DNA from 2 places in the Paenibacillus sp. G2S3 genome. Region 2 is predicted to be linked to the other one. Evidence: a T-box and tRNA genes for the amino acid it is inferred to sense, from the RefSeq annotation. Region 2 holds a T-box; the other holds one or more tRNA genes.
What was found. The T-box of region 2 lies ahead of metG (methionine--tRNA ligase). A T-box ahead of a tRNA ligase gene usually reads a tRNA of that ligase, here a tRNA-Met.
Positions count from the first base shown of each region.

Region 1: it has a tRNA-Met gene. The T-box ahead of metG (methionine--tRNA ligase) is inferred to sense a tRNA for this amino acid. The anticodon was not compared.

Region 1 is NZ_CP126095.1:5,043,765-5,048,896, reverse strand. Features, by position in the region: gene QNH28_RS22235 (ABC transporter substrate-binding protein) at 251-1,738, shown strand; gene QNH28_RS22230 (hypothetical protein) at 1,851-2,015, shown strand; tRNA gene QNH28_RS22225 (tRNA-Met) at 2,098-2,174, shown strand; tRNA gene QNH28_RS22220 (tRNA-Ile) at 2,219-2,292, shown strand; gene QNH28_RS22215 (N-acetylmuramoyl-L-alanine amidase) at 2,727-3,149, shown strand; partial or broken gene QNH28_RS29660 (hypothetical protein) at 3,161-3,220, shown strand; gene QNH28_RS22210 (hypothetical protein) at 3,868-4,290, shown strand; gene QNH28_RS22205 (hypothetical protein) at 4,379-4,750, shown strand; gene QNH28_RS22200 (hypothetical protein) at 4,701-4,946, shown strand.
Region 2 is NZ_CP126095.1:4,081,627-4,086,758, reverse strand. Features, by position in the region: gene htpG (molecular chaperone HtpG) at 153-2,033, shown strand; T-box leader at 2,168-2,429, shown strand; gene metG (methionine--tRNA ligase) at 2,474-4,120, shown strand; gene QNH28_RS17825 (LysR family transcriptional regulator) at 4,130-4,999, opposite strand.

The DNA.
Region 1 (5,132 bases), 960 kb from region 2:
AACTATTCAGTCGCAGGTGGTCCGATTGTGCCGACCATAGGAAGGATAGCAGGTTAGTGGGAAAGTGGAGATCGTGTCTTTGCATAAGCTCCTAGTAACATTTTTATGAGAATAATATGAAGAAATCGTAGTATAACTTTAAACGTCCTGTAACTTCCCTTCTTGATTAAAGCTTTATACTGTTACTAGGTTATGGATTATTTATCCATAAGATGTAGAGGAATCAAGTATTTTATGGGAGGATATTATAATGAATCATATAAACAACAATAAACGGCTGTGGCGCCGCTGGTTAAGCTTTGGGTTGTGCGCTGCGCTGTTACTACCACTAATATCAGATGGGTGGAATACGGTTTGGGCTGAGGCTTCTAAAGCTCCAGTGGAGCAACGTGTATTGCGTATTGGGAGTCTATGGTCTGGAGAGGACGATTCGTTTTTTCGTCAGCAGTTTACGGATATGTATGAATTGCAGCATCCAGAAATCAAATTGGAGATCATTCCGGCTATAGATACGAATGACCTTCGGTACAATAACACCTCCTCAGACGCAAGTTCTGATAATTTGGAAAATATCCGAGCGATTATGGGCGGGGATAAGCCTGTTGATGTGATCGTCGGTGATAGCGCATTAGTGAAGAGTTTGGTGGATCATAATCTTGTTCAATCGCTGGAGCCGCTTATAGCGCGTGATCAGTATGATTTAAGCAATATGGCGCCTACAATGCTGAATGGAGTTCGTGAGCTGGGTAGAGGAAGTCTTTATGCGTTGGCGCCGATCTTCTCGTCTAGTGCGCTTTTTTATAACAAGGGAATCTTTGATGCTGCTGGTGTGGGCTATCCGACGGATAAGATGACTTGGAATGAACTGTTTACGCTGGCAGATAAGGTGACGAAGAAGTCATCTAATAAAGAAACTCGGATATACGGGTTCTCAATGAACCGTTACTTAAGTGATCCATTTTGGGATATGCAGAGCTATGTCGCACCACTAGAACTTACGATGTACGATAATAAGGGTCAGCACATGACTGTAAATACTGCACAGTGGAATCAGGCTTGGACTACTTACAGCCAGTTGGTTAAGAAACAAATTGTACCTGAGTTAAATGGGCTGGATTTTGCAGGAACAGAAGGGAATACCTACAGTCCAATCCAAGGCGATCTGTTCCTCACAGGAAAAGCAGCAATGGTCGTTGGAGAATATGGTTATCTCAATGAACTGGCGGGAGTGGCCCGTAATGCTGCTAAGATCAAAAATTACAGTCCCATCAAATGGGGCGTGGTTACTGTACCTACCTTTCAGGAAAAACCGGATGTTGCCATTGGAACATGGCTTGGTAATATGATGGCTATTAATTCTATGGCTACTAATAAGGAAGATGCCTGGGATTTGATTAAGTTCGTCAACAGTAATGAGGTTGCGAAAATTAAAGCCCATAACAAGAGTGAACTGACTTCCCGTAAGGATTATATTACCGCTCAAACCCCTTCTGTAAATTTGGAAGCTTTTTATACGCTTAAGCCTTTACCTGCAACGGATCCTTTATTGATCAATTTACAGATGCAGAAGCCTGGGATTAGCCGAATTAGCGATGTTGGACGTCAACTATTCATTGATGTTTATCAGGGTAAGAAAACCGTCGAGAATGCACTCAAAGCTTGGGAGAAGCAAGGGAATACCATGCTGGATACACTTGAAAAAGATCCCACGGTCTATTTCGACTCGATCGGTGAATGACTCTGGAATATGCCCCTAGCCACCAGTTTTCTGGTGGCTTATTTTGTGGAACTTGGGCATGATAAGTTCAGAGCGGTGTATCATAAATTTGCGAAAAGGAGAAGAGGGCATCATGAATTGGATATACTTCGCGAAACTGTTCAGGACCAGATTTCAAGCAGGTTGTTTGGCTAAAAGATTGGAGCAAGATGGCTGGATTTACGGATATCATGATCCACGTTTTGTAGAAATTTATCGATCCCGCAAAGGAAGGTACGGGGTTAGATTTCTGCCTTGAGAACTTTTATAAATTCTTCCTTGACGTAGACCCAATTTGTACTGTATATTATTTATTGTCGCTGTTTGAATATTTTTTCTGACGCGGGGTGGAGCAGCCCGGTAGCTCGTCGGGCTCATAACCCGAAGGCCGCAGGTTCAAATCCTGCCCCCGCAACCAATTTATTTACAACAGCAATTGTACATTCGGATATTTTTAGATCCGGGCCCTTAGCTCAGTTGGTTAGAGCGGTCGGCTCATAACCGATTGGTCGGGGGTTCGAGTCCCTCAGGGCCCACTTATCAAAAACCCTTACTTTGTAAGGGTTTTTTGCTGTCTGTAGGTTTAGAAATATTAAGAAAATAGAATGGAATGGCCAGGTTTTTGAGATTGCCAACGGATTTGCTAACGAGAACTATAATAAGAATGATGTATGTGTATGTCGCTGATCATGAAAACTAATTTTTTTGATACCTGCTTTACGTACAAGTACGTCCATACCTTCAGTAATTCATTTTAGCTTTATATAGCCTTATAGCAGCAGCTTATCATTTAAAACAAATTACTCAGTCTTGGGTATATCCTTAAACAAACTCCAAAGGTACCTGATTGGACAATTATTTACGCAGTTACTTTAGCCGCAATCATCCTAGTTGTACTGACTAATTGATTAAATGTGGGCAGTGTGCTGCAGGCGATTTTATGTAGACAAATTATGATGGAGTTCAGGTGTTGCTATCCCGTAGCACTGATGTATTTCTGGAATTAAAAGAGCGTACAAATCTAGCCAACAAAGCAGGCGCTGATATCCTGGTTTCAATCCATAGTAACGCTGGGGGTGGCTCTGGCGGTTTTGAGACGTATAGATATACAAAAGCCTCAACCGCATCGGTAGCACTGCAAAACGTCCTGCACACAGAAAATATGGATACGCTCAATAAGGTTGCTGTTGGTGTGATAAATCGGGGTAAGAAGGTAGATATTCTGCACATGGTACGAGAGAGCAACATGCCAGCAGTGCTAACGGAAAATTTATTTTTGGATGTGGCCACTGACGCTGCCAAACTTAAAAAAGATGTGGTTATCCAAGCAATCATTGATGGTCATGTAATCGGGATGGTAGAGGCACTACTTATACACCGACACGAGCTGTAGCAGAGGCATTAGGGGCTACAGTCATCTATGACGCAGCCAGCAAGAAGGTTATTATCACTAGGAGAGTCTGAAATTATTGATAATATCTATAAAAATTGTTTCAGACTTGTATAATTTGTATAATTAGTATAATCATATTAATGACTTTATAGTCTTATTGATTATTTTTTGTCTGTATGATTATAAAAATCAAGGCTCAGTTGTAGAGAACTTCTGAGCCTTGATACATAAATGTTATTAATATACTACTACATGCTAAATTAATAGTTGAATTTGTGTCCAATCATAACCATTTCCATTAATTTTATCAGTAGTTAATTTTCTATAAACATGGTTAGCATTGCTTCCCTTAATATCTACAGTCTAAGTACTGCTAAGAGCTCCTACAGTGCCTGTAGATGACATTTTCCATTTTGCCCAGCCATATGCATATCCACCTGTAATATATCCAGGATTATTTGTACCTTGCTCGGTAATAAAGTATGCTGGATTCCAATTATTATGTCCTTGAGCAATAGTTAAGCTCTTAGTTGCAACACTTCCATCATAAGCGTGTATAAAAAAACACCCCGTCAACCTTAAATGGTCGGTGGGGTCTATTTCATTTCTCTCATTGTAAATAAGCTCTTAATCAAACGTTTTTCTCTGATGAAAGGTCCAAACTATAAAACCCTTTAGGACATACAATACTGTATCTTATAAAAAGGAGGTTTTTCATTTGGGAACTTATCTTGATGGAAGAACGTCGCAGAATGCGAGCTATGCAAATTCTATTGCAATTCCAATTACATTACTAAACACTCCACAGTTATTCGGACAAGTAGGGCTTATATCAGAAGGAGTGACAACCAATCCTCGTGTTATTTTGAAAGGTACTATATCATTACAACTGCCCTTGGCTTTCTTAGGGATTACTATAACCATTGTAAGAGGAACATTACCTACTGATCCATTAGTTTACTCAGCCACATCGACCTTTAACCTAAGTGTATTGGCGCCACAAGTAATTACTTTCTCTGCTGATGATTTTAATCCCTCAGTAACGCCGCAATTGACTTATACTGCTTTTGTTTCGTCTAACTTGCTTGGGACAATTCGTGTTGGTCCAGAAAGCTTTGATGCTATTCTGGTATCTGATTAAAGCAAGGATTTAATTAAGCTCGCTGGCTTCGGCTGGTGGGCTTTTTTCTTTCTTTATTACATGGTAAAATCAGGAAAATATTCAAAGGATGATGAAGATGCGCCGCGGTTTCCTTGCCTTGTTGTTTTTAGTTGTATTAGCTGCTTGCGGATCAACGGAGAGTAGTATTTCAGCTGAAGATCTTGCTATTGTTAAATTGGACAAAGAAAAGGAAATCGTGAGTTATGGGATGAGTCGTGAAGAGGTGGATAAGGTGTTGGGCAATGGAGAAGAAGATAAGCTCATGCTCCCGTTTATAAACTATGACTCTGGAGTATCTGCTATTTTTAGGAATGGAAAAATTGTGTTGCTCTATTTGCCAACAGAATCAAAAGGAACTTATGGGGGGGAAGCGGGGTACGGAAATTGGAATGACAAAAGCACAACTAAAGAAAATGTATGGAGAGAAAAATGCAGTTGAAACGACAAAACACAACCTCAATTTTTACTATGATACTGAGATAAAAGAGTTCTTGAATCAAGAGTCAGCAGAAGAAGCAATTAAAAATAAAGATAGAGCAAAGCTAATTTATTGCATAGCTTTTATGTTTGATGACGAGGGGAATTCAGATTCAATGCAATTTTCTGATGCCTTGGCAGCTTACTCGATGGAGTAGAACTCATAAAAACACCCCCTCTACCAATTAAGTTGATGGGGTGTTTTTTCGTTTAGTAACTTGTGTTTTCGTACTGTGCATCATCTATCGAAACATTTCTGTAAAAATAATGTATTAGACTGGCGGGCGCCTCATCAAGCTAACAGGCAGTATAGTTTAACTTAAACTAAACTTTCCGTTTCCCGC
Region 2 (5,132 bases):
AAGTTAGCAATATTTAATGAAAAACGCTGTAAATATTGACATTCAAAATCAGTTTATGTTATATAAAAAGAAGAATTAGCACTCAACACATTTGAGTGCTAATCACAGAGTGTTGGACAAAAAGGTTATTTTGAAAGGAGATCTACTTATTCATGGCCAAAAAAGAGTTTAAAGCCGAATCGAAAAGATTGCTGGAAATGATGATTAACTCCATTTATACACAACGGGAAATTTTCCTGCGCGAGCTGATTTCCAATGCAAGTGATGCAATTGATAAGATCTATTACAGAGCGTTAGCTGATGAAAGCTTGGTCTTCAATAAAGAAGATTATTATATTAAAGTGACTGCCGATAAGGCGAACAGAACCTTGACCATCTCCGATACAGGTATCGGGATGACGCAAGAGGAGCTGGAGAATAACCTAGGAACGATCGCGAAGAGCGGATCCCTTGCTTTTAAGAAAGAGAATGAAGCTAAAGATGGTCACAACATCATCGGGCAGTTCGGGGTTGGCTTCTACGCTGCGTTTATGGTGGCAGATGACGTTACGGTGATCAGTAAGGCACTAGGCAGCGACGAGGCCTTTAAATGGGAGTCTAAGGGCGCTGACGGCTATACTATCGAGTCTGTCGAGAAAGATTCGGTTGGTACTGATGTGATTTTGAAAATTAAAGAGAATACCGAAGAAGATCAATACGATGAATATTTGGAAGAATATCGCCTGAAATCCATCATTAAAAAATACTCCGACTTCATCCGTTTCCCAATTAAAATGGACGTGAAGGAGCAAAAGCCAAAAGAAGGCACAGAGAACGAGTTCGAAGAAGTGGTTCAAGAACAAACCGTGAACAGCATGGTGCCCATCTGGCGCAAGAACAAAAGCGAGCTAACTACAGAAGATTACGACAACTTCTATGTAGAGAAACGTTACGGCTTCGACAAGCCGCTTAAACATATTCATATCAGTGCTGATGGTGCTGTCGTATACAATGCAATCCTGTTTATCCCAGAAAACACGCCATTTGATTATTACACAAAGGAATATGAAAAAGGTCTTGAGCTCTATTCCAACGGTGTATTGATCATGAACAAATGTGCGGATCTGCTGCCTGACTATTTTAGTTTTGTAAAAGGTATGGTAGATTCAGAGGATCTTTCATTGAACATCTCCAGAGAGATGCTCCAGCATGACCGTCAATTGACTCTAATCGCGAAGAACATTAAGAATAAAGTGAAGAGCCAATTGCAAAGCTTGTTGAAGGATGAAAGAGAGAAATACGAGCAGTTCTATAATGCTTTTGGCAGACAGCTTAAGTTTGGTGTATATAACGATTATGGAATGCACAAAGATACACTTCAAGATTTGCTGATGTTCTACTCCTCCAAGGAGAAGAAGCTGGTCACGCTGGACGAATACGTGTCAAGAATGCCAGAAGATCAAAAGTATATCTACTATGCTTCCGGAGAGTCGATCGACAGAATCGAAAAACTCCCACAAACCGAGCTTGTATCGGATAAAGGGTATGAAATTCTTTACTTCACGGATGATATTGATGAATTTGCGATCAAGATGATCCTGTCTTATAAGGAAAAAGAATTTAAGTCCGTATCCAGCGGAGATTTGGGAATCGAAGCAGACGAAGCGGACAAGCCAACGGAAGCGGAAGAGAACGAAAACAAGGAGCTTTTTGAAGCGATGAAGGACATCCTGTCCGGCAAAGTGAAAACTGTTAAAGCTTCCAAACGTTTGAAAACACATCCGGTATGTCTCTCTGCTGAAGGCGAGCTGACGATCGAGATGGAAAAAATCCTTAAATCGATGCCGAATGGCCAAGAGGTTCAAGCGGACAAGGTACTCGAAATCAACATCCATCACGAAGTATTCCAGTCCTTAAAAGCGGCAGCTGAGAACGATAAAGAGAAGCTCGGTTTATACACGAACCTGTTGTACAACCAAGCCCTGTTGATCGAAGGATTGCAGGTTAGTGATCCTGTTCAATTCACTAATGATATTTGCAAAATCATGAAATAATTTAAAGTATAGGGACCATCCAATTGTACGATTGGGTGGTCTTTTTTATAAAAACTATGGCGAATTCATTGTGCTTGAGCCTATGTATTGACTTTACTCGATAAATTCAGTATTATTTCCAGTAACTTGAATATTCAAAGGCTAAGAAGAGAAAGAGTACCACGGCAATTCTTTCAACAGAGAGCTCCGGTCGCTGAAAAGGAGTAAAGAAAACCCTTGGGAATATGGTCTCAGAGCTGCGCATCGAACCCTTTTGGGGTGTAGGCTGCGCCGGAACCTGCATCCGTTACAGTGCTAGGGTATAAACGTTAATTAACGTCGTACCTGAAGAGGTAAATGTCATGAGGCATTTATAAAATTAGGTGGTAACACGTGAGTAGAACTCTCGTCCTTTGTGGATGGGAGTTTTTTTGTTGTCTAAAAAAAGGAGGAGAAGGTTAATGAGTAATGTGTTTATAGGTGGTGCTTGGCCGTATGCGAATGGATCTTTGCATCTTGGAAGATTATCAAGTGTGTTGCCTGGGGATGTGCTGGCACGCTATTTTCGCTCTAAGGGAGATAACGTTTTATATGTGTCTGGCAGTGACTGTCATGGCACACCAGTGGCGGTTCAGGCTTCCAAAGAAGGAATCACTCCCGGAGCTTTTGCCAGCAGATATCATGAGGAGTTTCTACAGTGTTTTGAACAGTTGGGATTTAGTTATGATCTATATACTCGAACGGATCGACAGCAGCATCACAAGGTCGTGCAAGAGTTATTTTTAGAGTTACTAAAGAATGGGCATTTATATAAAAAAACCATAGCGCAATGTTACTGCGAGGTGGATCAGCGCTTTTTGCCAGACAGATATGTGGAAGGGACTTGTCCGGTATGTGGCCAGCAGGCGCGGGGAGATCAATGCGATTATTGTTCTACGATTCTAGATCCATCTGATTTATTAAATAGAACATGCAAGCTGTGTGGGAATACGCCGACAGAACGGCCAACAGAGCATTATTATCTTAGCTTGTCTGAATTTCAATCTGAATTAACGGAATATGTAGATGAAGCAGTAAGCTGGAGAGAAAATGCAATAAAACTGACCAAACGGTATTTGAAGGAAGGGCTTCAGGATCGCGCGGTTACCAGAGACTTATCTTGGGGTGTAGATGTTCCTGTAGCTGGATTTGAAGATAAAAAGATTTACGTTTGGATTGAGGCAGTAAGTGGTTATTTATCAGCCAGTAAGCAGTGGGCCACACAATCTGGGGGTAGCTGGGAGGATTTTTGGGCAGAGGAAAAAGGGGATATAATCGCTTATTATGTCCATGGTAAAGACAATATTCCATTTCACACCTTGATATGGCCAGCCGTCTTATTAGGAGCTCGAGGTCTGCATTTACCGGATCGCATTATATCCAGCGAATATTTAACTCTTGAGGGGCAGAAGTTCTCAACTAGCCGTAATTGGGCGGTTTGGGTACCTGATATTCTAGAACGTTATCATCCTGACTCTATTCGTTATTTCTTGATTGCTAACGGACCCGAGAAGCGGGATACTGATTTTTCTTGGAGAGAGTTTATTTATAGCCATAATGGCGAGTTACTTGGAGCATTTGGTAACTTTGTGAATCGCTCGTTGGCTTTTGTTGATAAGTTTTATGAAGGAAAAGTACCGAGTGGGAAGTTAGATAAAGTGTGGAGAGATAACATTGAGCTCCTGTATCTGGAGTCAGGACGCCTCATTGAGGCTGGAGATTTGAAGGATGCGCTGGAGTATATTTTCTCTTATGTGCGAAAGGCAAACCAGTATTTTGATCGGGAAAAACCTTGGCTTCAAGTAAAAGAGGATCGCGATGCCTGTGATTCTACGATATATACATGCGTGCAAATTATCGCTAATTTGGCGAATTTGCTGCATCCGTTTCTGCCGTTTTCTTGTGAGAAGATCAGGGGGTTCCTATCGCTTGAGCTACCGAATTGGCAGCCCCGCTCAGTTCCCCCTTATCAACAGGTAACTGATTTACAATTGTTGTTTGAACGAATTGATATTAGTCGTATTAAAGAAGAAGAAGAAAGGCTTATTCAACAACAAGTGAGTAAATAATGATGTTTATTAACCATTCTTGAAGCTCTCAATAAACTTGGAAGCTAATGATGACAAGTATTTATCCTTGATCCAGACAGCGGCGACACGCGTGCGAAGCGATTCACTACTGATTTCTTTATAGATCAAATTACGGTTACTCGTTAATTCGAAAGCGGATTTGGGGATGATTCCGATGCCGAGACCAGCATTCGCCCAGAGCAGTGTTGTTCTCGCATCATCATTCATGCAGAAGATTAGCGGATCAAAGCCATTCTCAAGACAGGTTTCCCGGATAAGCTGCTCGAAACGGCGGTAGATAATGAGCGGCTTATCTTTTAACTCACCGATCTCAACGAAGTTTTCATCTGTTTTCCAGTCATACTCTGGAGTCATTACGGCAATCATAGGCTCAGCTTGTGTGTAAAGACATTCTAAATTTGTTGCATTAAAGGGAGTTCGGACAATCCCGATTTCAATAATTCCCTTGTTCAAAAGGTCGATAATTCTGAAGGTATTTCCTTCATGAATTTCAAATTTAACGCCTTGATATGTTTTATGGAACTCACATAGTCGATCTTGAAGTAGGGTAGCTCCGGAAGAAGATACAGTACCGATGGCAAGGGTCCCTTTTAACCCTTTGACAAAATCATTGAGCTCTCGGGCGGTGGAATCAGCCAGCTCCAGAATTTGTTGGGCACGGTCACGCAAAATGGCTCCTGCCTCGGTGAGTTGAACGCTGCGCGGACCTCTATCCACTAGCTTTACACCGAGCTCTTCCTCAAGCAGCTTGAGCTGCTGACTCAGCGGAGGCTGGGCCATTTGCAGCTTTCTGGCTGCGGACGTAATCTGTCCTTCCTCAGCGATAGCCATAAAATATTTAAGCTGTCTAATATCCATAATACAATCCTCCGAACTTGAGATATGTTAATCGTATGGGAGCGATACGAATCCAATATTATTAATATGAGAGTAGATATGCCATAATCATAACTGTTCTTATACATATTTCAAGTGGTTAAATACTTCTTAT